Linked DNA regions of Kineococcus endophyticus. The protein of the gene in region 1 binds, or shares a complex with, the protein of each later gene. Links are inferred from orthologs where the notes say so. Each region holds a gene or a part of one and is shown on either strand. Other genes may lie near its edges. The genes, in order: pcrA and uvrB.

What was found.
Region 2: the proteins of pcrA (region 1) and uvrB are in contact, whole or in part, in a crystal structure (PDB 7EGT), measured with the Thermus thermophilus proteins. The link is inferred for Kineococcus endophyticus from one-to-one orthologs. Residues at the interface, in WP_096412145.1 of Thermus thermophilus: His654, Arg656, Phe657, Gln666, Asp668, Glu669, Lys680, Arg681, Leu682, Ser683, Lys685, Tyr686, Ala687; in WP_096411307.1 of Thermus thermophilus: Glu23, Leu25, Arg26, Asp27, Gly28, Glu29, Arg30, Phe31, Arg55, Glu326, Asp327, Phe328, Glu379, Ser382, Gln383, His398, Gly400, Arg401.

Annotation. Positions count from the first base shown.
Region 1 is NZ_JBFNQN010000003.1:349,996-363,949, reverse strand. What follows is about bases 4,887-7,956. They hold pcrA (DNA helicase PcrA), read right to left. Parts: upstream 7,569-7,956; coding sequence 5,205-7,568; downstream 4,887-5,204. Other genes in these bases: AB1207_RS05955 (TetR/AcrR family transcriptional regulator), read left to right, coding at 7,696-7,956; AB1207_RS05965 (alpha/beta fold hydrolase), read left to right, coding at 4,887-5,229. Outside these bases: ngcE (N-acetylglucosamine/diacetylchitobiose ABC transporter substrate-binding protein), read right to left, coding at 1-212; AB1207_RS05985 (sugar isomerase domain-containing protein), read right to left, coding at 248-1,027; AB1207_RS05980 (MurR/RpiR family transcriptional regulator), read left to right, coding at 1,262-2,164; AB1207_RS05975 (alpha-L-fucosidase), read left to right, coding at 2,161-3,582; AB1207_RS05970 (nitrilase-related carbon-nitrogen hydrolase), read right to left, coding at 3,572-4,420; more of AB1207_RS05965, read left to right, coding at 4,477-4,886; more of AB1207_RS05955, read left to right, coding at 7,957-8,292; AB1207_RS05950 (MMPL family transporter), read left to right, coding at 8,296-10,509; AB1207_RS05945 (bifunctional metallophosphatase/5'-nucleotidase), read right to left, coding at 10,751-12,766; AB1207_RS05940 (NUDIX domain-containing protein), read right to left, coding at 12,857-13,696; AB1207_RS05935 (DUF3817 domain-containing protein), read right to left, coding at 13,693-13,954. UniProt on the Escherichia coli protein: A helicase with DNA-dependent ATPase activity. Unwinds DNA duplexes with 3'-5' polarity. Translocates on single-stranded DNA with 3'-5' polarity. Initiates unwinding more efficiently from a nicked substrate than double-stranded DNA.
Region 2 is NZ_JBFNQN010000013.1:117,426-131,247, reverse strand. Bases 10,885-13,822 are described here. They hold uvrB (excinuclease ABC subunit UvrB), read right to left. Parts: upstream 13,456-13,822; coding sequence 11,314-13,455; downstream 10,885-11,313. Other genes in these bases: coaE (dephospho-CoA kinase), read right to left, coding at 13,465-13,822; AB1207_RS18590 (DNA polymerase ligase N-terminal domain-containing protein), read left to right, coding at 10,885-11,295. In the rest of the region: gap (type I glyceraldehyde-3-phosphate dehydrogenase), read right to left, coding at 1-366; DNA-binding protein WhiA, read right to left, coding at 544-1,524; AB1207_RS18620 (gluconeogenesis factor YvcK family protein), read right to left, coding at 1,610-2,596; RNase adapter RapZ, read right to left, coding at 2,650-3,498; excinuclease ABC subunit UvrC, read right to left, coding at 3,693-5,714; AB1207_RS18605 (UDP-N-acetylglucosamine 2-epimerase), read left to right, coding at 5,886-7,052; excinuclease ABC subunit UvrA, read right to left, coding at 7,071-9,965; AB1207_RS18595 (MarR family winged helix-turn-helix transcriptional regulator), read left to right, coding at 10,283-10,876; more of AB1207_RS18590, read left to right, coding at 10,873-10,884. UniProt on the Escherichia coli protein: The UvrABC repair system catalyzes the recognition and processing of DNA lesions. A damage recognition complex composed of 2 UvrA and 2 UvrB subunits scans DNA for abnormalities.

The DNA.
Region 1 (13,954 bases):
CCGTAGCCGCCGTCGAAGATGACGGCGTCGACGGCCGCCCCCTTCGCGACGCCGAACGGGTTCTGCTCGCTGACCTCCCCGGTGGGACCGGAGTCGCCGGAGTCCTCGTTCCCGCCGGAGGCGGCGCAGGCCGCGGTGGCGGCGGGCACGAGGGTCCCGGCCAGGACCAGTCCCAGGAAACGTCGGCGCTGCAGGGTGGTGGACTCGCTCACGGTGGTTCCTTCCGGGTGGACGGGCGGGATGCTGTTCAGGCGCTGCGGCGCAGGCGGTCGCCGTAGCGGGCCTCGATGGCCTTGTTCCGGTCGTGACCGCCGGGCACGTTCGCCGACACGTAGAGCGGGGCGTCCTCGCCCCGTTCGGCGAGGGCCGTCACGGTGCCGATGGTCAGCAGTTGCGCGACGAACGCCGCGGTGAGCGACGACACGGAACCGACCGCGACGTCGGACACGCCCGTCAGGGTCGCGTCGCCGTAGGGGGCGAGGTTGTCGATGACGACGTCGGCGATCTCGGAGAGCCGCTTGCCGCTGGGGTGCTTGGGTTCCACCGCCAGCGTGTGCTCCAGGCTCGTCACCGCGATGACCTTGTGGCCGTTCTCCTTGGCCAGCAGCGCCAGACCGACGACCGACCCGTTGACGCCGGAGTTCGAGGCGATGACGAAGACGTCGCGGGGGTCGCGGACGACGGTGGCGAAGACGTCCTGGGCGATGTTCGGGTCGCGTTCCAGCGGGGGTTCACCCGTCAGTTCCGCGATCTCGTGCTCGCCGAGGAGGGCGGCGTCGCGCAGGGCGACCTTGTTCGTGGGGATGAGCCCGCCGGCACGTCCGGCGACCTCCATGGCGAAGGCCTCCGAGTGCCCGGTGCCGAACGCCTGGACGACCCCGCCGGCGGCGATGCAGTCCGCGAGCAGGCCCACGGCCTCGTCGAGACCGCCGGAGGTGGCCAGCGTCGAGAGGCGGTCGAGGCGGTCCCGCACCTCGGTGCCGAACTGGGCGACGTGGCCGGCGAACCGGTCGGCGAAGGGGGGCACAGCATCTCTCCTTGAGTCGTCGATTCACCGCGTCGTTGCTGGTTGCATGAATGTTTCACTCGGTCGAGAGGGCCTGTCAAGGGATCGCCGTGTTGCGTTCGTGTTGCGTTCTCGTTGCGCTCGCGGCCCCCTCCTGGAAGGGCTTTCCGGTCCCGCCGGGGACCGCACGCAGCGTGGTCGCAGTGCTAGCCTGCGTCAGCTGGATGAGTCATCCACTCTGACGGAGGAGTCCGGATGGGCGTCGAAACCCTCGACCCGGCGCAGCGCATCGAGGCGGTCCGGGCCGACCTGCCCCCTTCCCTGCGCAAGGTGGCCGACTTCGTGCTGGAGTCCCCCGAGAGCGTCGAGGAGTGCTCGGCCACCGAGCTCGCGCGCCGGGCCGGCACGTCCCAGGCCGCCGTCACGCGGTTCTGCCAGACCATCGGTCTCGACGGGTACCAGGGCCTCGTGCGCTGGATGGCCCGCGAACAGGGACGCAAGGACGGCGGCGGGTCCGTCTGGGGGTCGGCCGAGATCGGGCCGGAGATCGCCCCCGACGACGACCTCGACCGCGTCGCCGCCGTCGTCGCCGCCGCCGACGTGCGCAGCCTGCAGGACACCGCGCGCCGCCTCGACCTCGACGCCGTGGAGCGCGCGGCGCAGGCGGTCGCGCGCGCGCACCGCGTCGACGTGTACGGCGTGGGCGGCAGCGCCGCGATGGCGGCCGAGACCGACGCCCGCCTGTTCGGCATCGGCGTCCCGGTGCGGAACTGGACCGAGGTCCACGCCGCGAGCACGTCGGCGGCGCTGCTCACCCCCGCGGACGTCGCCATCGCCATCTCGTTCTCCGGCGCGACCCGCGAGGTCGTCGAACCCACCGAGCTGGCTGCGCGGCGCGGCGCCACGACCGTCGCCGTGACCGGGGACCCGACGTCGGCGCTGGCCCAGCTCGCGGACGTCGTCCTCACGGTCGCCCCCGGCGGCACGACCTACCGGGAGGGGCCGTTCGCCGCCCGGCACGCTCAGCTCCTCGTCGTCGACTGCCTCTACGTCCGGGTCGCGCAGTTGACGTTCGCCCGCGCCAGCGCCGCCCGCGCCCTCACCGACCACATCCCCGCCCAGCACGCGGTGCGCCCGGCCCGGCGGCGGGCCCGGTGAGCGACGGCACCCGCGAGCCGGACCTGCGGTACCTCGCCCACGTCCGCCCGTCGGCGCGTCAGCTGCGCTGGCAGGCGCTGGAGTTCTACGGGTTCGTCCACTTCGGCATGAACACCGTCACCGACCGGGAGTGGGGCCTGGGTCACGAGGACCCCGCGCTGTTCGACCCGCCGGACGTCGACGCCGGCGAGTGGGTCGCTGCGCTGGCCGCTGCCGGGATGCGCGGGGTGGTCCTCACCGCCAAGCACCACGACGGGTTCTGCCTGTGGCCCAGCGCCCACACCGCCCACTCCGTCGCGGCCAGCCCCTGGCGCGGCGGCCGCGGCGACCTCGTCGCCGAGGTGTCGCAGGCCTGCGCCGCAGCCGGTCTGGCCTTAGGCGTCTACCTCTCCCCGTGGGACCGCACGGACCCGCGCTACGGCTCGGGCCGGGACTACGACGACTACTTCGTCGCCCAGCTCACCGAACTCCTCACGGGGTACGGCGACGTGTTCTGCGTCTGGCTCGACGGCGCCAACGGCGAAGGCCCCGACGGCCGCCGGCAGCTGTACGACTGGGACCGCTACGTGCGCGTCGTCCGTGCGCTGCAACCGGAGGCGGTCGTCAGCGTGTGCGGGCCGGACGTCCGCTGGTGCGGGAACGAGGCAGGCCACACCCGCCGCGACGAGTGGAGCGTCGTGCCGCACGAACTGCGGGACGCCGAGGGCACGGCCAGCCGTTCCCAGCAGGCCGACGACGGGGAGTTCTCCCGCCGCGTGCGCTCGGACGAGGAGGACCTCGGCAGCCGGGCCGCGCTGGCCGGGTACGCCGGGGAGTGCGTCTGGTACCCGGCCGAGGTCAACACGTCCGTGCGACCGGGCTGGTTCCACCACCCCGCCGAGGACGACCGGGTGCGCCCCGCGGCGGAGTTGTTCGACCTGTGGCGCGCGGCCGTCGGCGGGAACTCCTGCTTCCTGCTCAACGTGCCGCCCGCGGCGACCGGCCGGATCGCCGACCCCGACGTCGCGGCCCTGGCGGGGCTCGGCGACCTCGTGCGCCGGCACGTCGAGGGCGACCGTGCGGGGGAAGCCGTCGTCGGCGACGAGGACGGACCCGTCGACCTCGCCGGGGCGCCCGTCGAGGGACGGTCCCCCTGGTCCCCGGACGACGACCGTCCGCGCCTGGGCCTGCGGTTCCCCTCGGCGTTCCCGGTGCGCTCGGTCGACCTGTGGGAGGACATCGCCCACAGCCAGCGGATCGAGCGGTTCTCCGTCGTGCTGTCCCGCGCTGGCGAGGTCGTCTGGCGCGGTGGGGCCGGGGTCGTCGGGCACCTGCGGATCCTCGACGTGCCCGACGTGCTCGCCGACCACGTCGAGGTGGTGCTGGAGGAGTTCCGCGCACGGCCGGCTCTGACCGGTGTCCGCGTCGTCAGCGCGTGAGCAGTCCCGCGTAGAGCTCGGGACGCCGGTCGGCGTGCACGCCGTTGCGCGCCGACGTGCTCTTCTCGCGCGCCAGCCCGAGCCGGCAGCGCGCGAGCAGGACGTGCTCCCCCGCACCGGCCGGTGCCTCGACGAACGGGCGCCCGTCGGGTCCGACGACCGCCGAACCACCGACCCACGTCACGCCGCGCTCGGCCCCGGTCCGGTCGCAGGCGGCGACGAACATCCGGTTCGCCGACGCGGCGGCCTGGACGTGCACGACCTCCATCGGGCGGCCCTCGCCGCGCGGCGGACCGGGCCAGTTCGTCGGCGCGCACACGAGGTCGGCACCGGCGAGGCCGATGAGCCGCATCCACTCCACGAACCCCAGGTCGTAGCAGACGGCGAGCGCCAGCCGGCCCCACGGCGTCGCGACCACCTCGGGCAGCTCGTCACCGGGGACGAACACGTCCTTCTCGCCGTCCCACAGGTGCGCCTTGCGGTAGACCGTCCGGATCCCGCTGCCGTCCAGCAGCAGGGCGCTGTTGCGCAGGGACCGGTCGGCGTCGAGCTCGGCGAACCCGACCGCGACGACGAGGTCGTACCGGCGGGCGAGGTCGGTGAACGCGGCGGCGGTCGGGCCGTCGGCGGGTTCGGCGAGGTCCTCGGCCTCCTGGGCGGAGACGAAGACGTAACCGCTGCGCAGGAGTTCGGGCAGGACGACGATGCGCGCGCCCCGGCGGGCCGCGTCCTCCGCCGCGGCGAGGCCGCGGGCGAGGTTGCCGTCGGGGTCCCCGACGGCGAGGGCGACCTGGCAGACGGCGACGTCCACCTCGGGCAGCGGGGAGGTCGTGCTCATCCCGTCAGGATGCCGCAGCGCGGGCGGGACCGGACGGGAACGGAGACGATGCCCTCGTGAGCACCACCACCTCCACGACGATCGTCTGCCTGCACGCCCTCGGGATGAGTTCCCGTTCCTTCCGACCGCTGGCGCGCGAGCTGGCGCCGGGGTTCGACCTGGTGGCCCTGGACCTCCCGGGGTTCGGCGGGGCGCCGCTGGACCCGGGCACGTCGGTCGAGGCGATGGCGAGGTGGGTCCTCGACCAGCTGACCGGACGGGACCGGGGGCGGTGGCTGCTGCTCGGTCACAGCATGGGCGGGAAGGTCGCCACCGTCGTCGCCGCGGGACTGGCACCGCACGAACGGCCGGCGGGGGTCGTGCTGCTCGCCGCGTCCCCGCCGTCACCGGAGCCGATGGCGGAGGACCGCCGGAGCACGATGCTCGGCTGGGCCGCTGACGGCCCGCTCGGCGGAGCGGCCGTCGGCGAGTTCCTCGACGCGAACACCGGCGACCCGCTGGACCCCACCCTCGACGCCCTGGCGCGCGAGGACCTGCGGCGCACCGACCCCGCCGCCTGGCGGGCGTGGCTGCAGCACGGCAGCCGCGAGGACTGGTCGGACCGGGTGGGCCGGCTCGACGTCCCCGCGCTGGTCCTCGCCGGAGGTGCCGACGGGGACCTGGGCCCGCAGGCGCAGCGGGAGCTCAACGGCGCCGTGTACCCACGGGCGGAGTTCACCACCCTGCGGGGCGCGGGCCACCTGCTCCCGCTGGAACGGCCCGCCGAGGTGGCGGCCGCGATCCGTCAGAGCTTCTCGACCGGCGCGTAGCGCAGCAGCAACCGCTTGGTGCCCTCGGTGCGGAAGTCGATGTGCGCGATGGTCTTGTCCCCCTCGCCCTCGACCCGCACGACGGTGCCGAGGCCGAAGGAGTCGTGGGTCACCCGGTCCCCCGGGTTCAGCGCGATGACGGGGCGGTTGCCCGCAGAGCGCACGCCCGGGCGTTGCGAGACGCGCGAAGCCGCCGACGGCGAGGAGACGTTCTGGTACGTCGACTCCCCGCGCTTCCAGTCCAGCAGCGTCGGCGGGACCTCGTCGAGGAACCGGGACGGCGGGTACTGCTGCGGCGCCCCCCACGCGCTGCGCACGGCCGAGCGGGACAGGTAGAGCCGTTCCCGAGCGCGGGTGAGCCCGACGTAGGCGAGCCGGCGTTCCTCGGCGAGCTGGTCGGGATCCCCCAGCGAGCGCTGGTGCGGGAACGTCCCGTCCTCCATGCCCGTGAGGAACACGACGGGGAACTCCAGGCCCTTGGCCGTGTGCAGCGTCATGAGGGTGACGACGCCGTCGTCCTCGGCACCGGCCGGGATCTGGTCGGCGTCGGCCACGAGGGAGACGCGCTCGAGGAAGTCCGACAGCGTGCCCTCGGGGTTGTCCTCGGCGAACTCCTCGGCGACGGCGACGAGTTCGGAGAGGTTCTCGACGCGCGACTCGTCCTGCGGGTCGGCGCTGGCGCGCAGTTCGGCGAGGTACCCCGTCTGCTCCAGGACCGCCTCCAGCACGACGGCCGGGGACGCCCCGGACTCGGCCAGCGTGCGCAGGTCGGCGATGAGCTGGGCGAACCCCTTGATGGCGTTGAGGGAACGGGAGACGAGCCCGATGGCCTCGTCGGCCCGGTCCAGGGCGGCGCCGAAGCCGATGCGCTCGCGTTCGGCCAGGACGACGATCGAGGCCTCGGCCCGTTCGCCGATGCCGCGCTTGGGGGTGTTGAGCACGCGGCGCAGGTTGACGGTGTCGTCGGGGTTGTCCAGGACGCGCAGGTACGCGACGGCGTCCTTGATCTCCTTGCGCTCGTAGAAGCGCGTCCCACCGACCACCTTGTAGGGCAGACCGGTGCGGATGAACACCTCCTCCAGCGACCGGGACTGGGCGTTCGTCCGGTAGAAGACCGCGACGTCCTTGTACTTCACGTCCTCGTGGTCGTGGAGGCGGTCGACCTCCTCGGCGACGAAGGCGGCCTCGTCGTGCTCGTCGTCGGCGACGTAGCCGATGATCTTCTCCCCTGCGCCCGAGGCGGTCCACAGGTTCTTGGGGCGGCGGTCCTCGTTGACCTTGATGACCTCGTTGGCCGCCGTGAGGATGTTCTGCGTCGAGCGGTAGTTCTGCTCCAGCAGGATCGTCGTGGCGTCGGGGTAGTCCTGCTCGAACTCGACGATGTTGCGGATCGTCGCGCCGCGGAAGGCGTAGATCGACTGGTCGGCGTCGCCGACGACCGTCAGCTCGCCCCGCGGGACGTTGCCCTCCTCCGTGCCGACGAGTTCCTTCACCAGCACGTACTGCGCGTGGTTGGTGTCCTGGTACTCGTCGACCAGGACGTGCCGGAACCGGCGGCGGTAGTGCTCGGCCACGTCCGGGAACGCCTGCAGCAGGTGGACGGTCGACATGATGAGGTCGTCGAAGTCCATGGCGTTGGCCTGGCGCAGCCGCTGCTGGTACGTCCGGTAGGCGCGCGCGAGGACCTTCTCGGTCTCGGTGCCCTCGCCGGAGTGCGCGCGGTCGAAGAAGGTGTCCTCGTCGACCAGCTCGTTCTTGAGGTTCGAGACCATCGCCGACATCGCGCGCGGCGCGTGCTTCTTCGGGTCCAGCTCCAGCTCGCGGCCGACCATCGCCATGAGCCGCTGGGAGTCGGCGGAGTCGTAGATCGAGAACGACGTGCGCATGCCGAGGTGCTGGGCCTCGCGCCGCAGGATCCGGACGCAGGCGGAGTGGAACGTCGAGACCCACATGCTGCGCGCGCCCATGCCGACGACGTCGCCGACGAGGGCCGCGACGCGCTCGCGCATCTCGGCCGCGGCCTTGTTGGTGAAGGTGATCGCGAGGACCTGCCCCGCGCTCGCCCGCCCCTCGGCGAGCAGGTGCGCGATGCGGTGCGTCAGCACGCGCGTCTTGCCCGAGCCGGCCCCGGCGACGATGAGCAGGGGGGACCCGGCGTGCACGACGGCCTGGCGCTGCTGGGGGTTCAGGCCCGCGACGAGCGCCGCGGGGTCCAGCCCCGGGCGCCGCGGTCGCCGGGCCGCGGAGGTGTCGGCGAGCACGGCGGGACCCGTGTCGCCCCGCCCGCCGCCGGGACCGGAGGGGCCGCCGAAGGGGAGGTCGTCGAAGAGTGTGCTCATCGTCCGTCAAGGGTAGGCCTCCCTTCGGACAGACCCCGCCGCGAACGGGCACACCGCGGCGCCCGGCCGTTGGTCCGATCCGGTCCTCGATGGACCACTCCGGTCCATCCCGGTCTACACTGGTCCCATGCCACGGCTGACGAAGGAACAGATCGACGAGGAGATCCTCGACGCGGCGGCCGCGCTGTTCGCCCGGCACGGCCTCGAGCAGACGTCCGTCCAGCGCATCGCGGACGCCGTCGGCTACTCCAAGACCGGCCTGCTGCACCGCTTCCCGACGAAGGAGGCGATCGCGGAGGCGACCATCGCCCACACCGTCGACCACTTCGAGGCCGTCGCGGCCGCCGTCGACGGCACCCCGGCCGGCTCCGCGCGGGACCGGCGGGTGCTGGAGGCGCTGGTGGCCCTGGCGGCCAGCCGCCCCGGTCTCGTCTCCTTCATGCTGACCTCGATCAGCCAGGGCGTCCTGACCGGCGAACGCCTCGACGTCCTCGGCGAGGTCCTCTTCCGCGCCTTCGGCGCCACGGTGCCCACCCCCGGGACGGAACCGACGCCGGCCGAGGTCACCCGGGCCGTGCGCATCACGAGCGCCGTCGGCGGCCTGGCCGTCACGTCTCTCGCCTTCTGCGAGGTCCCCACGACCGACCTGGCCGACGACCTCGTCGCCGCCGCCCTCGGCGCGCTCGGCCACCCCGACGCGCACCCCCACGAGACGGAGAACTGACCGATGGCCACCTTCCTGCACCGCCTCGGCCGGGGGTCCTTCCGGTTCCGCGGCCTCGTGATCGCGGTCTGGGTGCTGCTCCTCGCCCTCGGAGGCGTCGGCGCGGCCACCCTGTCCGGCAAGACCGTGAGCACCTTCGAGATCCCCGGCCAGGAGTCGACGACCGCCCTGCGCCTCATCGGCCAGGAGTTCGGGGACACCGCCGACGGCGCGTCCGCGCAGGTCGTCCTCCAGGTCCCCGCCGGCCAGCAGATCACCGCGCCCGAGAACGCCGCCAAGGTCGCGGGCGTCGTGCAGGCGCTGAACGCCCTGCCCGGCGCGCGCGGGGCGAGCAACCCGCTGGACCCGCAGAACCCCGTCGTCTCCCCCGACCTGCGCGCCGCCTACAGCACCGTCTCCTACGGGGTCGCCCCGCCGGAGGTCACCGACGCGCAGCGGCAGGCGCTCCTGCGCGCCGTCGACGACGCCCGCGGTTCGGGCCTGACGGCCGAGGTCACCGGGACCGCCACGCAGGGCGTCGCGACGATCGGCGGGGCGGCCGAGGTGCTCGGCGTCGTCGTCGCGCTCGTCGTGCTCGCCATCACCTACGGCTCCCTCGTCGCGGCGGGCATGAACCTGCTGACGGCCGTCGTCGGCGTCGGCATCGGGGCTCTCGGCATCACGACCCTCACCGGTTTCGTCGACCTGCAGTCCACGACCCCGATCCTCGCGGTCATGCTCGGCCTGGCCGTCGGGATCGACTACGCGCTCTTCATCGTCACGCGCTTCCGGCACGAGCTGCTGGCCGGCAGGTCGGTCGCCGAGGCCGTCCCGCTCGCCGTCGGCACCGCCGGGTCGGCCGTCCTGACGGCCGGGACCACGGTCGTCATCGCCCTCGCCGGCCTCGCGGTGGCGGGCATCCCCTTCCTCACCGAGATGGGTGTCGCGGCCGCCGCGACCGTCGTCGTCGCCGTCCTCGTGGCCCTCACGCTGGTCCCCGCCGCCCTGGGCGTCGTGGGCCTGCGCGCCCTGCCGCGCGCGGCCCGCCGGGCCCTGGCCCACGAGAGCGGCAAGCACACCGCCGTCCCGCCGGCCGAGCCCGACCCCGCCGGTCGCGGGTTCTTCGGCGGCTGGAGCCGCCTCGTCACCGGCCGGCGCTGGCTGAGCCTGGTCGCCGCGGTCGTCGCGCTCGGCGCCGTCTCGATCCCCGTCGCCTCGATGCAGACGAGCCTGGCCACCTCGTGGCCGGACGGCAGCACCCAGGAGAAGGCGCAGGCGATCCTGTCCGACCGCTTCGGCGCCGGGGTGAGCGGTCCGCTGCTCGTCCTGACCCGCGGCGCGGACGCCGTGGCCCGCGGCGGTGAGCTGACCACCGAGCTCGCCCGCCTCGACGGCGTCGCCCTCGCCACCCCCGCCGTCCCGAGCGCCGACGGGCGGGCCGCCCTCGTGACGGTCATCCCGACGACCGCCCCCGACGCCGCGGCGACGACCGACCTCGTGCACCGCATGCGCGACCTCATCCGCGAGGACGGCTCGAGCACGCCGGCGTACGTGACGGGTCAGACGGCCGTGAGCGTCGACGTCAACGCCACGCTGTCGGACGCGCTGCCGGTCTACCTCGTGCTGGTCGTCGGCCTCGCGTTCGTGCTGCTCGTGCTCGTGTTCCGCTCGATCCTCGTCCCCGTCGTCGGGGTCCTCGGGTTCCTCCTGACGATCGGCGCCTCGCTGGGCGCCACCACCGCGGTTTTCCAGTGGGGCTGGCTCAAGCAGCTCGTCCACGCCGACACCACGGGGCCGCTGCTGAGCCTGGCGCCGATCATCGTCGTCGGGATCCTCTTCGGCCTCGCGATGGACTACCAGGTGTTCCTCGTCTCGCGGATGCACGAGGCGCACGCCCACGGGGCGCAACCGCTGCAGGCGGTGCGGACGGGGTTCCGGCAGGCGGCACCCGTCGTCGTCGCGGCCGCAGCGATCATGTTCGCCGTCTTCGCCGGGTTCGTCCCCGAGGGCGACGCGACGATCAAGCCCATCGCGTTCGCCCTGGCCGTCGGGATCCTCGCCGACGCCGTCGTCGTCCGGATGATCGCGGTGCCCGCGGCCCTGTCGCTGCTCGGCCGGGCGGCCTGGTGGCTGCCGCGGTGGCTGCGCTGGCTGCCGGTGCTGGACGTCGAGGGCGCGGCCCTCGAGCGGCGCGACCCCGCCGGCGAGCGCCCCGCCGCCCCCGCCCCGACGCACTGAGCCACCGCCCGTCACCCACCTTCGTGGAAAACACTCTTTCCGCCCTTGGAACACGTGTTCTGAGGGCGGAAAGTGTGTTTTCCACGCGGGACGAGGGGTCGAGGTGGGGCTCCAGGAATGCTCCCCGGGTGCCGATGGTTGTGAGGACTGGTCGCCCCGGTACGTGTCCCCGGGCCTCAACTCCAGCCGCTACGAGCGGCCACTCGCCGAGAGGCGACGCTCGGGGCGACCAGCCTCCTCGTCAGGACGCCCGGCGTCGCGCGGCCGTCAGCAGCAGCCCGCCGGCCAGGACGAGAGCCGCACCGGCCGCGAGCCAGGGCGCGACGTCCGCTCCGGTGTTCGCCAGCGACCCCGGCTGCGCCGCGGCCGTCCGCGACGGACGCTGCGTCGGGGTCCTGCTCGGCGCCGGCGCGGCGGCAGGTGCCGTCTGGGCCGGCGCGGTCGGCGCCGGAGTCGTCGGGACCGGGGCCGGTGCCGCGGCGGCGGGGGCGTAGCGCAGCTCGGTGTCCGGTGTGAGGCGCTGGTTCTCGGGCAGGCCGAGGTAGGCCGTGAACGCCTCGAGGTCGGTCTTGCCGAGTTCGGCGCGGTCGGTGCCCTCCGCCAGCGTCGTGAAGTTGTCCCCGCCGGAGGCCAGGAAGCTGTTCACCGTGACGCGGTACTGCGCGGCCGGGTCGACCTCAGCACCGTCGAGGGTCACGGAACGGATCCGCTGGCCCGCGGGAGCGGCCTCGTCGTAGGTGAAGAAGAGACCCTTCGACAGGCCGAGGGCGAGGAACGGCCGCGAGGAACCCGCCGGCTGCCACTGCTCCTCGAGGACCTGGCGGACCTGCGCACCGGTGAGGGTCATCGTGACGACCGAGTTCGCGAACGGCTGCACCGCCGCGGCTTCGGCGTACGTGACGACCCCGTCGCCCTCGGCTCCGGACTGCGCGTACAGCAGGTCCGCCCGCAACCCGCCGGGGTTCTCCAGCGCGATCTGGGCGCCCGCGGCCTCCGTCTGCTGCAGCTGCGCGTCGGCGACGAGGTTCCCCAGCGGCGACTGCTTGCCGCGGTCGTCGTCCTCACCGGAGAACGCGCGGGTGATGTCCGCGGTGATGGAACCCACCGGCTGCTTGCCTCGGTCGTCGGCGTAGGCCACGGCGTCGTCGACGATCTCCTGGACCTGCGGGTTCGGGGTGAAACCCTCGACCGGCAGGACCTGGTGGCCGGCGGCGACCACGTCGCGCGACGTCGTGTCCACGTCGAGGACGAGGTTGTCGACGGCCGTGGAGTAGCTCTCCGCGGAGACCACGGGGCGCTGGACGGTGCGCCCAGCGACTCCGAAGGCGCAGTCGTAGCGCAGGTGGGTGTGCCCGGAGACGATCGCGTCGATCTGCGCGCTCGACTCCTGCACGATCTTCCCGAACGCGCCCTGCGTCCCGACGGTGGCGCAGTCGGTGCCCGACGACCCCTCGTGCGCGAGGAGGACGATCACGTCCGCCTCGTCGTTGGCGGTGTTCCCGTCGGACAGCTGCGCGGCGACGGCGTTCGCGGCGGCCACGGGGTCGGTGAACTGCAGCCCCTGGATGCCGGCCGGGGCGACGAGGCTCGCCGTCTGCTGCGTCACGACGCCGACGAAACCCACGCGGACCCCACCGACGTCGGTCGTCGCGAACGACGGCAGCGCGTGGGTCCCGTCGGCCTTCAGCACGTTCGCGGCGAGGTAGGGGAACGCCGCGAGGGGGTTCGCCCCGTTCGCACCCGGCTTGCCCTGCACGCCGATCCGGTCGACGAGGTCGGAGTAGCCGCGGTCGAACTCGTGGTTCCCGGCGGCCGAGACGGCGACGCCCATGGCGTTGAGCGCGGCGATCGTCGGGGCGTCCTGCTGGATGAACGACGTGAACGTCGAGGCGCCGATGTTGTCGCCGGCCGAGACCACGACGGTGTTGGGGTTCTTCGCGCGCATCGCGTCGAACACCCCGGCGAGTTGCGCCGCGCCACCGATCGGGGCCCCGTCGTCCGTCTCCTCGGGCGACTCCAGACGGCCGTGGAAGTCGTTGAACGCCCCGATCTGGATGCGGGTCGTCCCGGCGGCCGGGGCCGGGAGGACGTCCGGCACCTGACCCGGAGTCGCTGCGGGAGTGGCTGCGGGAGTGGCTGCGGGACTGGCTGCGGGTGTCGTCGCGGCCGTCGCGGGGACCGCCAGCAGCGGGACCGCGAGCGCCGCGGTGGCGGCGCCGGAGCAGAGGAACCGGACGAGGGGACGACCAGGACGCATGGGCTCGCTTCCGAGGGGGGTGGGGGCGAGCCGGATCCTGCCATCACAGCCGCCGCAGGGGAACCCCTCAGCGGTTCCCTCCCCCGCCCCTCAGCCCTGCAGGGCGATGTGCAAGCCCCGCTGGGCGACGCCCACCAGACCGATGTCGTCGGCCTCGCCGAGCGGGACCCAGCGGGCGAGGTCGGTGCTGCCCCCCACGTCGAGGACGACGGGGTCGAGGACCTCGAGGGGTTCGGCGCGGACGAGGATGCGCACCGCGTGGAAGTCCTCGAGGACCCCGCGCGGGGACCGGCCGGTGAAGTGCTCGGCGCCGATCTCGGCCAGGCCGGTGACGCGGACCGCCATGCCCGTCTCCTCGTGGACCTCGCGCACGACGGCCTCGAGCGGGTGCTCGCCGTGGTCGACTCCACCGCCGGGCAGGGTCCAGCGTCCGGGGCTCGGCGTCTTCGTGCTGAGCCGCGTCAGCAGCAGGGAGCCGTCGGCGACGACGACGGCGTAGCAGGCGAGCCGTTGCCGCACGACGGGGACATCGGCGGAGGTGCTGTCGGGGGCGCTGTCGACGGCCGGGGACAACCGCACCCGCTCGGCGGGGTCGAGGGCGACGCGGTCGTCCGCGACCAGCGGCCAGTCGTCGGAGACCGGGATCCACTGCGCCACAGCGGGAGCCGAACCGTCGGGCAGCGTCCCGGCCAGCACGAGGTGCACCGTGTGCAGGTCGAGCCCGAACACCCCCTCGCCGTCCGTGCGGCGGCCGTCGTGGACGGCCAGCAGCTCACCGAGGTCGAGGTCGGGGCCGAGGACGCGCCGGGCAGCGGCCAGCGGCGTCTCCCCGTGGGCGAGCAACGCCCACGGCAGGGCGTCGTCGAGCACGAGCAGGCGCCCGCCGGCCTCGACGGCGACGTGGACCGCGACCCGCTGGAGGGCGCTCACGCGGCGCGGACGCCGAGCTCGGCCTGGACCGCGTGCGTGTTCTTGCGCTCGGCGTAGAAGGACAGGAAGGGGATGGTGCCCGCGAGCGCCGTGAGGACCATGCGCTTCCAGGACCAGCGCAGCCGGTTCCCCAGGTCGAAGACCGTGATGAGGAGGATCACGTACAGCCAGCCGTGCGCGATGCCGGCGACCCGGGTGACGCTGTCACCGCCGCCGAAGAGGCCGAGGTACTCCTGCGGCATGCCGATGCACGTCAGC
Region 2 (13,822 bases), on another replicon or contig:
CGCGGAGATGACGACCTTCTTGGCGCCGGCGGCCAGGTGGGCCTTGGCCTTCTCGCCGTCGGTGAAGAAGCCGGTGGACTCCACGACGACGTCCACGCCCAGGTCGCCCCAGCCGAGGTTGGCGGGGTCGCGGTCGGCGAGCACCTTGACGCTCTTCGACCCGACGACGATCGAGTCGCCCTCGACGCGCACGTCCTCGGCGAGCTTGCCGAGGATGGAGTCGTGCTTGAGCAGGTGCGCCAGCGCCTTGGCGTCGGTGAGGTCGTTGACCGCCACGATCTCGACGTCCGCGTTCTGCGCGAGTGCGGCGCGGAAGAAGTTGCGGCCGATGCGGCCGAATCCGTTGATGCCGACCCGAGTGGTCATGCGCTCTCCATCCCTTGACGCACCCCGTGACCGGGCGGGCCGGGTGCGTCTCGTGCGTCCCGTACGTGATCAGTACTGGTGCGGTACCCCGCTGACGACCGGGGGCACCCGCCGCGGGCCCCGCGGCGTCGGCACGACCCTATGGCCTGCGTCACGTCGTCGCGGACCCGGGGTGGCTCAGGCGTCGAGCATGTCCGCCGTCAGGCCCGACTCCGTGCCCGGCACACCGAGCTCGATGGCCTTCTTGTCCGCCATCCCCAGCAGCCGCCGGATGCGGCCGGCGATCGCGTCCTTGGTCATGGGCGGGTCCGCGAGCTGGCCGAGCTCCTCGAGGCTGGCCTGCTTGTGCTCCAGCCGGAGCCGGCCGGCCTGCAGCAGGTGGTCGGGGATGTCCTCGCCGAGGAGTTCCAGGGCCCGCTCCACGCGTGCGCCCGCCGCGACCGCGGCCCGCGCCGAGCGACGCAGGTTGGCGTCGTCGAAGTTCGCGAGGCGGTTGGCGGTCGCCCGCACCTCGCGGCGCATGCGCCGCTCCTCCCACGTCATCATCGCGTCGTGCGCTCCGAGGCGCGTCAGCAGCGCCGAGATCGCGTCGCCGTCGCGCAGGACGACGCGGTCCACCCCGCGCACCTCGCGCGCCTTGGCCGACAGCTCCAGCCGGCGGGCGGCGCCGACGAGGGCGAGCGCCGCCTCCGGGCCGGGGCAGGTGACCTCGAGCGCGGCGGACCGGCCGGGTTCGGTGAGGGAGCCGCGGGCCAGGAACGCCCCGCGCCAGGCGGCCTCGGCGATCTGGGTGGAGCTGGAGACGATGTGCGAGGGCAGACCGCGCACGGGCCGCCCGCGGCCGTCGAGCAGCCCCGTCTGGCGGGCCAGGGACTCACCGTCGCGCGCGACGCGCAGCACGTAGCGGGTGGCGCGGCGCAGCCCGCCGGCCTGCACGACGAGCAGGTCGCTGGGGTGGCCGAAGACGTCGGCGATGTCGCGCCGCAGCCGCCGCGCGATCGAGGCGGAGTCGAGCTCGGCCTCGATGACGATGCGCCCGGACACGATGTGCAGGCCGCCGGCGAAGCGGAGCATGACCGACACCTCGGCCTTGCGCGCCGCCGTCGTCGTCACCGGCAACCGGCTCAGCTCGTCCTTGACCGCCGCCGTCATCGCCATGGTGCGTCCTCCCCCGGGACCCTCGTCCGCTGTGCCTGTGCTCGTCCGTCTGCTCGCGCTGCGCCGCGCGCTGCCCCCCGCCTGGTCAGGGCCCCGCCGCGAAGACGTCACGGTAGGCCGCCGCGAGCCGCAGCGCGTCGTGCCGGGGGGTTCCGTCCCCCACGGACACGGTGCGCAGCAACAGGTTCGCACCCATCGAATCGGCGACGGACCGCAGGGCGTCCACGTCGGTCACGGCCACCGGGTCGGCCAGGACGGCGTCCACCCGCAGGTCCGGCGCGTGCGCGGCGAGGACCTCCAGGTGGGCCTCGGCGCTGAAGCCGTCGGTCTCCCCCGGCTGCACGGCGAGGTTGAGGGTGACGCAGGTCCGCGCCGAGGTCCGCGTCAGGGCCTGCGCGAGCCCCGGGACCATGAGGTGCGGCAGGACGCTGGTGAACCAGGACCCGGGGCCGAGCACGACCCAGTCCGCCGTCGTGATCGCCTCGACGACCTCCGGCCGCACGGGCGGGTCCGGCGGCAGCAGCCGGACGTTGGCGACCCGACCGGTGGTGGAGGCGACCGCGACCTGGCCGCGCACCTCGGTGAGCTCGTCGGGCGCGCCCGGGACGAGTCCCAGGACGTCGGCGACGATGTCGAGCGGGACGGCGGCCATGGGCAGGACCCGGCCCCGGGCGCCGAGCAGCCGGCCCACCCAGTCCAGGCCGGCGACCTCGTCGCCGAGCAGCTCCCACAGCGTCGCGATGAGCAGGTTGCCGGTGGCGTGCTGGTGCAGGGACCCCTCGCTGGAGAAGCGGTGCTGCAGCACGTCGCGCCAGGTGCGGCCCCACTCGGAGTCGTCGCACAGGGCGGACAGGGCCATCCGCAGGTCCCCCGGCGGCAGCCCGCCGAGTTCGCGGCGCAGGCGTCCGGACGACCCGCCGTCGTCGGCGACGGTGACGACGGCCGTGAGGCGGTCGGTGAGGTGGCGCAGCGCGGACAGCGAGGCGGACAGGCCGTGGCCGCCGCCGAGCGCGACGACCGCCGGGGCGCTCGAGGGCGCGGCGACGGGGGCCAGGGCGCCGACCGTGGGGATGAGGCCGGTGGGGAAGCTGGTGGCGGAGGGGTGGGTGGACTCGGGCAGGGGTCTCACTCCCGACCCAGGTCGCGGTGCAGCACGCGGACGGGGACGCCGTCGCGGCGCAGGCGGGCGCCGAGCTCCTCGGCCATCGCCACCGAGCGGTGCTTGCCACCGGTGCACCCGATGGCGATGGTCGCGTACCGCTTGTTCTCGCGGCGGTAGCCGTCGAAGACGGGGGCCAGCGCGGACTCGTAGCGGTCAAGGAACGGGGTGGCGCCCTCGGCGGCGAGCACGAACCGGGAGACGGGCGCGTCCTGGCCGGTGAGCGGCCGCAGCTCCGGTTCCCAGTGCGGGTTCGGGATGAACCGCACGTCGGCGACGTGCTCGGCGTCGGCGGGGGTGCCGTACTTGAAGCCGAAGCTCATGACGGTCACGCGCAGGTCGTCGGCGCGGTCGGCCTCGAAGAGGGAGGCGACGAGCGCGCCGAGCTGGTGGACGTTGAAGGAGCTGGAGTCCACGACGACGTCGGCGCGGGCGCGCAGCTCGCCCGTCAGGGCCCGTTCGCGGGCGATGCCGTCGACGATGCGGTCGTCGCCCTGCAGCGGGTGTGGGCGCCGGACGGACTCGAACCGGCGGACGAGGACCTCGTCGGTGGCGTCGAGGAACAGCACCCGCGGGGAGACGTGCCGGGTGTCGAGGGCGGCGAGCGCGCCGGTCAGCTCGGCGAAGAAGCTGCGGCCGCGGACGTCGACGACGACGGCCAGGCGCGGGATCGCCTGTCCTGCACGGGCCGCGAGCTCGGCGAGCGGTTCGAGCATCTGCGGCGGCAGGTTGTCCACGACGTACCAGCCGAGGTCCTCGAGGGCCTTGCCCGTCGTGGACCGCCCCGCGCCGGACATCCCGGTGATGATGAGCAGTTCGGGCCGCCGCTGCCGGTCCGGTCCGGTGCCCGCAGAACTCCGGGCGTCCGCCCCGTCCCGCGGGTCCACGCCCTCCGCCGTCTCCTGCACGCGCTCATCCTGTCATCCCGGGCGTGTCGTCCGCGACGAGGTGGGAACTCGCCGCGGTCGACCGGTCACCTGCCGTGGTCGCACTCCCCGCCACGGTGGGCTCAGTCGAGGAGCTCCCCCGTGGCGGTGTTGACGGCGGGTTCGGTGGCCGCCGACGACCCCGCGAGCGCCTCCACGACGGCCGCGGCGGTCTTGGCACCCATGCCCGGGACGGCGGCCAGCTCCTCGGCGGTGGCGGCGCGCAGCTTCTTGACGGAGCCGAAGTGCCGGAGCAGCGCCGTCTTGCGGGCCTGGCCGAGGCCGGGGACGCCGTCGAGCGCGGAGGTCGTCATCGCCTTGGACCGCTTGGAGCGGTGGTAGGTGATGGCGAAGCGGTGGGCCTCGTCGCGCACGCGCTGCAGCAGGAAGAGCCCCTGGCTGGTGCGGGGCAGGACGACGGGGTGCTCCTCCCCCGGCAGCCAGACCTCCTCCAGCCGCTTGGCGAGCCCGCACAGGGCGACGTCGACGACCCCCACGTCGGCCAGGGCGCGCGCGGCGGCCTCGACCTGGGGCCGGCCGCCGTCGACGACGACGAGGTTGGGGGCGTAGGCGAAGCGGCGGGGGCGACCGGTCTCGGGGTCGATGCCGGCCAGAACCTCCCCGCCGACCGCTCCGGACGTCTCGACCTCGACGCCGTCGGCGCTCTCCGTGATCGCCGCGCTCTGGCCCGGCCCGCCGTCCTGCTCCGAGCGCATCCGGCGGAAGCGCCGGGACAGGACCTCGCGCATCGCGCGGGTGTCGTCCACGCCGCCCTCGTCGCCGCGGACGGCGAAGCGCCGGTAGTCGGCCTTCTTCGGCAGGCCGTCCTCGAAGACGACCATGGAGGCGACGACGTTGGTCTCCTGGGTGTGGGAGACGTCGTAGCACTCGATGCGCAGCGGGGCCTCCTCCAGGCCGAGGGCCTCCTGCAGCTCCTGCAGGGCCAGGCTGCGGGTGGTGAGGTCCCCGCCACGGCGGGTCTTGTGCAGGGCCAGGGCCTGGGTCGCGTTGCGGTGCACCGTCTCCATCAGGGCGCGCTTGTCCCCGCGCTGGGGGACGCGCAGGTCCACGCGGGAGCCGCGCAGCTCGCTGAGCCAGTCCTCCACGTCGGCCTCGACGGTGGCCGGCAGCTCGGGGACGAGCACCTCGCGGGGCACGCCCTCGCCGGTCTCGCCGCCGTACACCTGCAGCAGCAGCTGCTCGACGAGTTCGGGGGTGCCGACGTCCTCGACCTTCTCGGAGATCCACCCGCGCTGGCCGCGGACGCGTCCACCCCGGACGTGGAACACCTGCACGGCGGCCTCGAGCTCGTCGTCGGCGATGGCGAACACGTCGGCGTCGGTCGCGTCGGGCAGGACGACGGCGGACTTCTCCAGGGCCTTGGTGAGGGCGCCGAGGTCGTCCCGGAGGCGGGCCGCGCGCTCGTAGTCCATCTCGGCGGCGGCGGCCTTCATCTCGCGCTCGGCGCGGCGGACGAACTTGGCGGTGTTGCCGGCCATGAAGTCGCAGAAGTCCTGCGCGAGGTCCTTGTGGTCCTCGGCGGACACCTTCCCGACGCAGGGCGCGGAGCACTTGTCGATGTACCCCAGCAGGCAGGGGCGGCCGACCTGGCCGGCGCGCTTGAAGACCCCCGTCGAGCACGTGCGGACGGGGAAGACGCGCAGCAGCAGGTCGACGGTCTCGCGGATGGCCCAGGCGTGGGTGTACGGACCGAAGTAGCGGGTGCCCTTGCGCTTGGCGCCGCGCATGACCTGCACGCGCGGGAACTCGTCGCCCATGGTGACGGCGAGGTACGGGTAGGACTTGTCGTCGCGGTACTTGACGTTGAAGCGGGGGTCGTACTCCTTGATCCAGGAGTACTCCAGCTGCAGGGCCTCGACCTCGGTGGCCACGACGGTCCACTCGACGCTGGCGGCCGTGGTGACCATGGCCATGGTGCGCGGGTGCAGCGCGGACAGGTCCTGGAAGTAGTTCGACAGGCGGGCCCGCAGGCTCTTGGCCTTGCCGACGTAGATCACCCGGCCGTGCGGGTCGCGGAAGCGGTACACCCCGGGTTCGACCGGGATCTCCCCCGGCTTGGGGCGGTAGGTGGCGGGGTCGGGCACGGGGTCGAGGGTAGGTCGCCGGTCCGACACGAGCCCGTCACCCCCGTGCCGCGACGCACCGCTGCCGCCCGGTCACCGTGTGCGAGAGGTCGTGCGGGGTGCGGGTGAACACGGCCCCGATCGGCCCACGCGCGGCCTGCCCGGGGGCCGGTGCCGTCCTAGCGTCCGCGTGTGGTCTCCCCGACGCTCAGCCCGTCCGTCCCGGCGCCGGCGGCGCCCGACCGTCCGCGGGTGCTGCGCCGGCCCCTGGGCTTCCCCGTCGGGGACGGCGCCCCCGGACCGGTCGCGGTCGTCGTGGGCGACGGCCTCGACGCGACGCGCACGGCGGAGGTGGTGCAGCGGCTCGGGGCCGCCGGGGTGCTGGTGCGGACCGGCGAGGCCACCGGGCTGCCCCGACCCGCGACCGACGGCGCCTGCGAGGACGTGGAGGTGCCCTCCGGAGGGTCGGGCCGGGTGCTCGGCGCCCTCGTGGCCGGGCTCGCCGACGTCCTCGCCGGGCACCGGCCGTCGGCGGTGCTCGTCCACGGCGGCGGCACCGCGGCCCTGGCGGGCGCGCTGGCCGCCAACGCGGCGGGGCTGCACCTCGTGCACCTCGGCGCGGGGCTGCGCAGCCACGACCGGCGGCAGCCCGAGGAGCACCACCGCCGGGTCGTGGACGGCCTGGCCGACCTGTGCTGCGCCCCCTCCGCCGCGGCCGTGGCCGCCCTGCGCGCCGAGGGCGTCGCCGACGAGCGGATCCTGCTCACGGGTGACCCCGTCGTGGAGTCGCTGCACCGGTTGCTGCCCGACGACGCCACCCAGGACGCCCTGGCCGCCGAGCTGCGGCTGCCGGCCGGGTACGTGCTGCTCACGGTGGACCGGCCCGACCACACCGGACAGCCCGAGCTGCTCGCCCAGCTCCTGGGGGAGGTCGCGACGCTCGTCGAGGCCGGGTTGCCGGTGGTCGTCCCGGCCGGCCCGTCGACGGCGGACCGGTGGCGGGAGCTGGGGTTCGGCGGCCTGCTGGACCGGTGCACGGTCCTGGGGTCGCTGGACCCCGTGCAGAGGACGGTCGTCCAGCACCGAGCGGCCGTGCTCGTCTCGGACGCGGAGGGCGCGGCCGAGGAGGCCTCCGTCCTCAAGCGCCCGGCCCTGCTCGTGCGCCGCGCGACCGAGCGTCCCGAGGTCCTGGGCACCTTCACCACTCTCGTGCCCGGCGGACTGCGGCTCGCCGCCGCCGTCCGCCGCGCCCTGGCCGACGACCCAGCCCGGCTGCAGACCCTGCCGAGCCCCTACGGGGACGGCTCGGCGAGCCGGGTCGTGGTCGAGTCGGTGGTCAAGCTCGTCGCCCCGTTCTGAGGCGCCGGGCCGGCGACCTCAGCTGGCCCGCGCCCGACGCCGCCGCGTGCCCGCCGTCGCCGTGGTGGTCTGGAGGATCTCGGCGAGGAACTGGCCCGTGTAGCTGGCCGGGTCCGCCGCGACCTCCTCCGGGGTGCCGGTGCACACGACCGTGCCGCCGCCGTTGCCGCCCTCGGGCCCCATGTCGACGAGCCAGTCCGCGGACTTGATGACGTCGAGGTTGTGCTCGATGACCAGCACGCTGTTGCCCTTGTCGACGAGGCCCTGAACCACGCCGAGGAGCTTGCGGATGTCCTCGAAGTGCAGGCCCGTCGTGGGCTCGTCGAGGACGTAGACCGTGCGGCCGTTGGAGCGCCGCTGCAGCTCCGAGGCCAGCTTCACGCGCTGCGCCTCCCCGCCCGACAGGGTCGTCGCCGGCTGCCCGAGCCGGACGTAGCCCAGGCCGACCTCGGTGAGGGTCGTCATGAACCTGGAGATGGCCGGGACCGCGGCGAAGAAGTCGGCGGCCTCCTCGATCGGCATGTCGAGGACCTCGGCGATCGTCTTGCCCTTGAAGTGCACCTCCAGGGTCTCCCGGTTGTACCGGGCCCCGTGGCACACCTCGCAGGGGACGTAGACGTCCGGCAGGAAGTTCATCTCGATCTTCAGCGTGCCGTCGCCCGCGCACGCCTCGCAGCGGCCGCCCTTGATGTTGAAGGAGAAGCGGCCCGGCTGGTAGCCGCGCAGCTTCGACTCCGGTGCCGAGGCGAACAGCTTGCGGATGTGGTCGAAGACCCCCGTGTACGTGGCGGGGTTCGACCGCGGCGTGCGGCCGATGGGGCTCTGGTCGACGTGCACGACCTTGTCGAGGTGCTCCAGCCCCTCCACCGACTTGTGCCGGCCGGGGACCCGGCGGGCACCGTTGAGCTTGTTGGCCAGCACCGTGTAGAGGATGTCGTTGACCAGCGTCGACTTCCCGGACCCCGACACCCCCGTCACCGCGACGAGCTGACCGAGCGGGAACTCGACCGTCACGTCCTTGAGGTTGTTCTGCCGGGCGCCGGTGACGACGAGCTTGCGCCCGTCCTGCGGGCGCCGCTGGGCGGGCACCTCGATGGCCCGGGCGCCGGAGAGGTACTGGCCCGTCAGCGACTTCGGGTTCGTCAGCAGGCCCTCGAGGTCGCCGGAGTGCACGACCTCCCCGCCGCGCTCCCCCGCGCCGGGACCGAAGTCGACGATCCAGTCGGCGATGCGCACGGTGTCCTCGTCGTGCTCGACGACGATGAGGGTGTTCCCGAGGTCCCGCAGCCGCGTCAGGGTGTCGATGAGCCGGCGGTTGTCGCGCTGGTGCAGGCCGATCGACGGCTCGTCCAGCACGTAGAGCACGCCCACCAGCCCCGAGCCGATCTGCGTCGCGAGCCGGATGCGCTGGGCCTCCCCGCCGGACAGGGTGCCCGAGGGGCGCGACAGGGACAGGTAGTCCAGACCGACGTCGAGCAGGAACCCGAGCCGCGCCTGGATCTCCTTGAGCACCTGGCCCGCGATCTTCTTGGCCCGCGCCGACAGCTCCATCGTGTCGAGGAAGCGCGAGCACTCGTCGATCGGCAGGGCGCAGATGTCGGAGATCGAGCGTCCGGCGATCTTCACGGCCAGCGAGGTGGGCTTGAGCCGCGCCCCCTGGCACACGGGGCACGGCGTCTCGCGCATGTACCCCTCGTACCGCTCCTTCGAGGAGTCCGACTCGGTCTCGGCGTGCCGGCGCTTGACGAACTCGACGACGCCCTCGAAGCCCGTGGAGTACGACCGCTCACGGCCCCACCGGTTCTTGTAGCGGACGTGGACCTGGTGGTCCTTGCCGTACAGCAGGGCGTCCTTGGCGCGCTTGGGCAGGGCCCGCCACGGGGTCGTCGTCGAGAAGGACAGGTCGGCGGCGAGCGCCGTGACGAGGCGCTCGAAGTAGTCGGCCGACCCCGCCGTCCACGGCGCGATGGCCCCCTCCTCCAGGGAGAGGTCCTCGTCCGGCACGACGAGCTCGGGGTCGACCTCGAGCTGGGTCCCGATGCCCGTGCACTCCGGGCACGCCCCGAACGGGGAGTTGAAGGAGAAGGAGCGCGGCTCGATCTCGTCCAGCTCCAGGGGGTGCTCGTTGGGGCACGCCATCTTCTCGGAGAAGCGGCGCTCCCCCTCGGGGCCCTCGACGTCGACGAGGTCGGCCACGAGCAGCCCCGAGGACAGCAGCAGCGCCGTCTCGACGGAGTCGGTGAGGCGGCGCTTGACGCCGTCCTTGACGACGAGGCGGTCGACGACGACCTCGATGGTGTGCTTGAGGCGCTTCTGCAGCGTCGGCGGGTTGTCCAGGGGGACGACCTCGCCGTCGACCCGGGCGCGGGCGAAGCCCTTGGCCTGCAGCTCGCGGAACAGCTCCGCGTACTCGCCCTTGCGCTCGCGCACGACCGGGGCGAGCAGCTGGAAGCGCGTCCCGTCGGGCATCTCCAGCAGTTGGTCGACGATCTGCTGCGGCGTCTGGCGGCCGACCGGCTCCCCGCAGACGGGGCAGTGCGGCGTGCCCGCCCGCGCGAAGAGCAGGCGCAGGTAGTCGTAGACCTCGGTGATCGTGCCGACCGTCGAGCGGGGGTTGCGCGACGTGGACTTCTGGTCGATCGACACCGCCGGCGACAGGCCTTCGATGAAGTCCACGTCGGGCTTGTCCATCTGGCCGAGGAACTGGCGGGCGTACGCCGACAGCGACTCCACGTAGCGGCGCTGGCCCTCGGCGAAGATCGTGTCGAAGGCCAGCGAGCTCTTGCCCGAGCCGGACAGGCCGGTGAAGACGACGAGGCTGTCGCGGGGAAGGTCGACCGAGACGTTCTTGAGGTTGTGCTCGCGGGCACCCCGGACGACGAGGCGGTCGCCCGCCGCGCGGGCGCTGGCCACCGAGCGCGTCGCCGAGCTGGCGGAGGTCCGGCTGCGACGGGCGCCGCCGCTGCCCTGGGCGGGCACCGGTTGCGGGGACGCCGCGGTCCCCGTCGCGCTCTGGGTCTTCGCTCTCGCGGTCTTCGCGCTCGGGGTCTTCGCGCTCGGGGTCTTCGCGCTGGAGGAGGGGGTCCGGGATGCCACGGGGCAACCCTAGGCGCCACCTCCGACACGAGCCTCCGCGCGCGGTCCGGGGACGCCACCCGTGAGGACTGCACGGGTGGGCGTCCACCGATCGGCGGACGCAGGTAGTTGAGCGTTCTGCTTACCCTCAGTACATGGCTCCACCCGTCTCCGCCCTGCAGGACGCCCACCCCCACCACCTCGCGGTCGCCGGCGTCCCCGCCGCCGACGCTGTGGCCGAGTCCGCCGCGACCGGCCCGACGCGCTGGCTGGACGACGACGAGCAGGTGACCTGGCGGACGTTCCTGTCCGCGACGCAGTTGCTCCTCGACCGCTTCGACCGGCAGCTGCAACGGGACTCCGGGATCCTCCTGACGTACTACGAGATGCTCGTGCGCCTGTCCGAGGCCCCTGACCGGTCCCTGCGGATGAGCGAGCTGGCCGAGTCCTCCCTCTCCTCCCGCAGCCGCGTCTCGCACGCGGTGGCCCGGATGGAGGAGCGCGGCTGGATCCGCCGGGAGGCCTGCCCGACGGACGGTCGCGGCTACCTCGCCGTGCTGACGGACAAGGGGCTGGAGGCCCTGGCGGCTGCGGCCCCCGGGCACGTGGAGACGGTGCGCACCACGCTGTTCGACCGGCTGACCGACGACCAGCTGCAGCAGCTGCGGTCCATCAGCGAGGTCCTGCTGGAGCACCTGCAGGAGACCGGCAGCGTCTCCCCCGTCCCGCCGGCTCCCGGGCACTCCTGACGCGTCGGGTCGAGGCGCCGGGCGCCGGCCGGTCAGGAGGGGACGGCCGGCCCCCGTTCGTCCTGCACGACCACCGCCTCCCGCGGCCGCACCACGACCTGCGGTTGGCGGAGGACGGCGTGCTGCGGTCCTGGGCCCTGCCCAACGGCCTGCCGACCGCGGCCGCCCGCAACCGGCTGGCGATCGCGGTCCCCGACCACGACCTGGACCACCTCACCTACGAGGACGCCACGAAGACCATCGCGGACACCGGCTGGTGGGAGCTGGAGGACCGGGACGAGCGCAGGACGGTCTTCGTGCTGCACGGGCGGACGGGGCCCCGCCGCTTCGCCCTGGTCCGCACCCGCGGGTCCGGAGGCCGGTCGGCAGGGCCCGGCGGACTGCTGCTGCACCTGACGTCGCAGCAGCCCGCCGGGTGAGCCGGTGGGCTCGAGGGCTCAGGCCCCCTGCGCCGCGCGCATCCCCCGCAGCTCCTTCTTGAGGTCGCCGACCTCGTCGCGCAGCCGCGCCGCCAGTTCGAACTGCAGCTCGGCGGCGGCCGAGTGCATCTGGTCGGTCAGCTCCTGGATGAGGTCGGCGAGGTCGGCCTGGGGCATCCCCGCCTTCGGCTCGGGCCCCACCTCGCGGCCGACGTTCTTGCCCTTCGCGCCCTTGCCCGGCGTCGGGGCCTTGCCGCGCGACTGCGACCGGCCGCTGCCGCCCTGGCCCCCGCCCTTGGCCGCCGCGAGGAGTTCGGCGGTGTCGGCGTCCTCGCGGGCGATGAGGTCGGTGATGTCGGCGATCTTCTTGCGCAGCGGCATCGGGTCCACACCGCGCTCGGTGTTGTAGGCGATCTGCTTCTCGCGGCGGCGGTTCGTCTCCTCGATCGCCTCGGCCATCGACGGCGTGATGCGGTCGGCGTACATGTGCACCTGACCGGAGACGTTGCGGGCCGCGCGCCCGATCGTCTGGATGAGCGACTTCGACGAGCGCAGGAAGCCCTCCTTGTCGGCGTCGAGGATCGCGACGAGCGAGACCTCCGGCAGGTCCAGGCCCTCGCGCAGCAGGTTGATGCCGACGAGGACGTCGTACTCGCCCTGCCGCAGCTCGCGCAGGAGTTCCACGCGACGCAGGGTGTCGACCTCGGAGTGCAGGTACCGCACGCGGACGCCCTGCTCGAGGAAGTAGTCCGTGAGGTCCTCGGCCATCTTCTTCGTCAGCGTCGTGACGAGGATGCGCTCGTCCTTCGCCGTCCGCAGCGAGATCTCGTGCAGGAGGTCGTCGATCTGCCCCTTCGTCGGCTTCACGACGACCTCGGGGTCGACCAGCCCCGTCGGGCGGATGATCTGCTCCACGACCCCCTTGCCGCGGGAGAGCTCGTAGTCCCCCGGCGTCGCCGACAGGTAGACCGTCTGGCCCGTGCGCTCGAGGAACTCCTCCCAGCGCAGGGGGCGGTTGTCCATGGCGCTGGGCAGGCGGAACCCGAAGTCCACCAGGGTCCGCTTGCGGGACATGTCGCCCTCGTACATCGCCCCGATCTGGGGCACCGTCACGTGGGACTCGTCGATGACGAGGAGGAAGTCCTCGGGGAAGTAGTCCAGCAGCGTGTTCGACGCCGACCCGGGACCGCGGCCGTCGAGGTGGCGGGAGTAGTTCTCGACCCCGGAGCACGAGCCGACCTGGCGGAGCATCTCGATGTCGTACGTCGTGCGCATCCGCAGCCGTTGCGCCTCCAGCAGCTTGCCCTGCTGCTCCAGCTCGGCCAGCCGCTCCGTCAGCTCGGCCTCGATGGTGCCGATGGCGCGCTCGAGGCGCTCGGGGCCGGCGACGTAGTGCGAGGCGGGGAAGACGTAGACCAGCTCCTCCTCGCGCAGCACCTCCCCGGTCAGCGGGTTCAGCGTGTAGAGCTTGTCGATCTCGTCGCCGAAGAACTCGATCCGCAGCGCGTGCTCCTCGTACTGCGGGATGATCTCCACGGTGTCGCCCCGCACGCGGAAGGTGCCGCGGGTGAAGGCCAGGTCGTTGCGGGTGTACTGCTCGACGATGAACTTGCGCAGCAGTTCGTCCCGCTCGATCGTGTCGCCAACCTTCAGCGTCACCATCCGGTCGACGTACTCCTGCGGGGTGCCGAGGCCGTAGATGCACGACACGGTCGCGACCACGATGACGTCGCGGCGCGTCAGCAGGGAGTTCGTCGCGGAGTGCCGCAGCCGCTCGACCTCGTCGTTGACCGAGGAGTCCTTCTCGATGTAGGTGTCCGACTGCGGGACGTACGCCTCGGGCTGGTAGTAGTCGTAGTAGGAGACGAAGTACTCGACGGCGTTGTTGGGCAGCAGCTCGCGGAACTCGTTGGCCAGCTGCGCGGCGAGCGTCTTGTTCGGGGCCATGACGAGCGTGGGGCGCTGCACCTGCTCGATGAGCCAGGCCGTCGTCGCCGACTTCCCCGTGCCCGTCGCGCCGAGGAGCACGACGTCCTGCTCGCCCGCGTTCACCCGTCGCGCCAGCTCGGCGATGGCGGTGGGCTGGTCCCCCGAAGGGGAGTACTCGGAGACCACCTCGAAGGGGGCCACCCGGCGCTGGATGTCTGTCGTCGGCCGCATGGGGGAAGACTAGGTCGGACCTCCGACACTCAGCCTCTCGATGACCTCCGGCAGCACCGTCACGCTCACTGCGCACCCCGGGTCGGCGCTGTCCCACCGCCGCTGACCTGCGGGGACGTACCCGAGGTCCGCCAGTCCGCTCTCGGCGGACACCCACGCCCCCAGCGGCCAGCGGTCCCCCTCGAACAGCCACGCCGGGCCGCCCGCCCTCGAGAGGCGGTGCAGCACGCGGTGCCGGTCGCCCTCGGCCGGTGTCCCGACGGGCACCGGACCGCGCCGGCCCGCACGGAGCCCCTCCTCGAACGGCACGAGCCGCTCACGCCACAGCCGCTCGACGAGCCCGGGCAGCGGGTCCGGGACGCCGTCC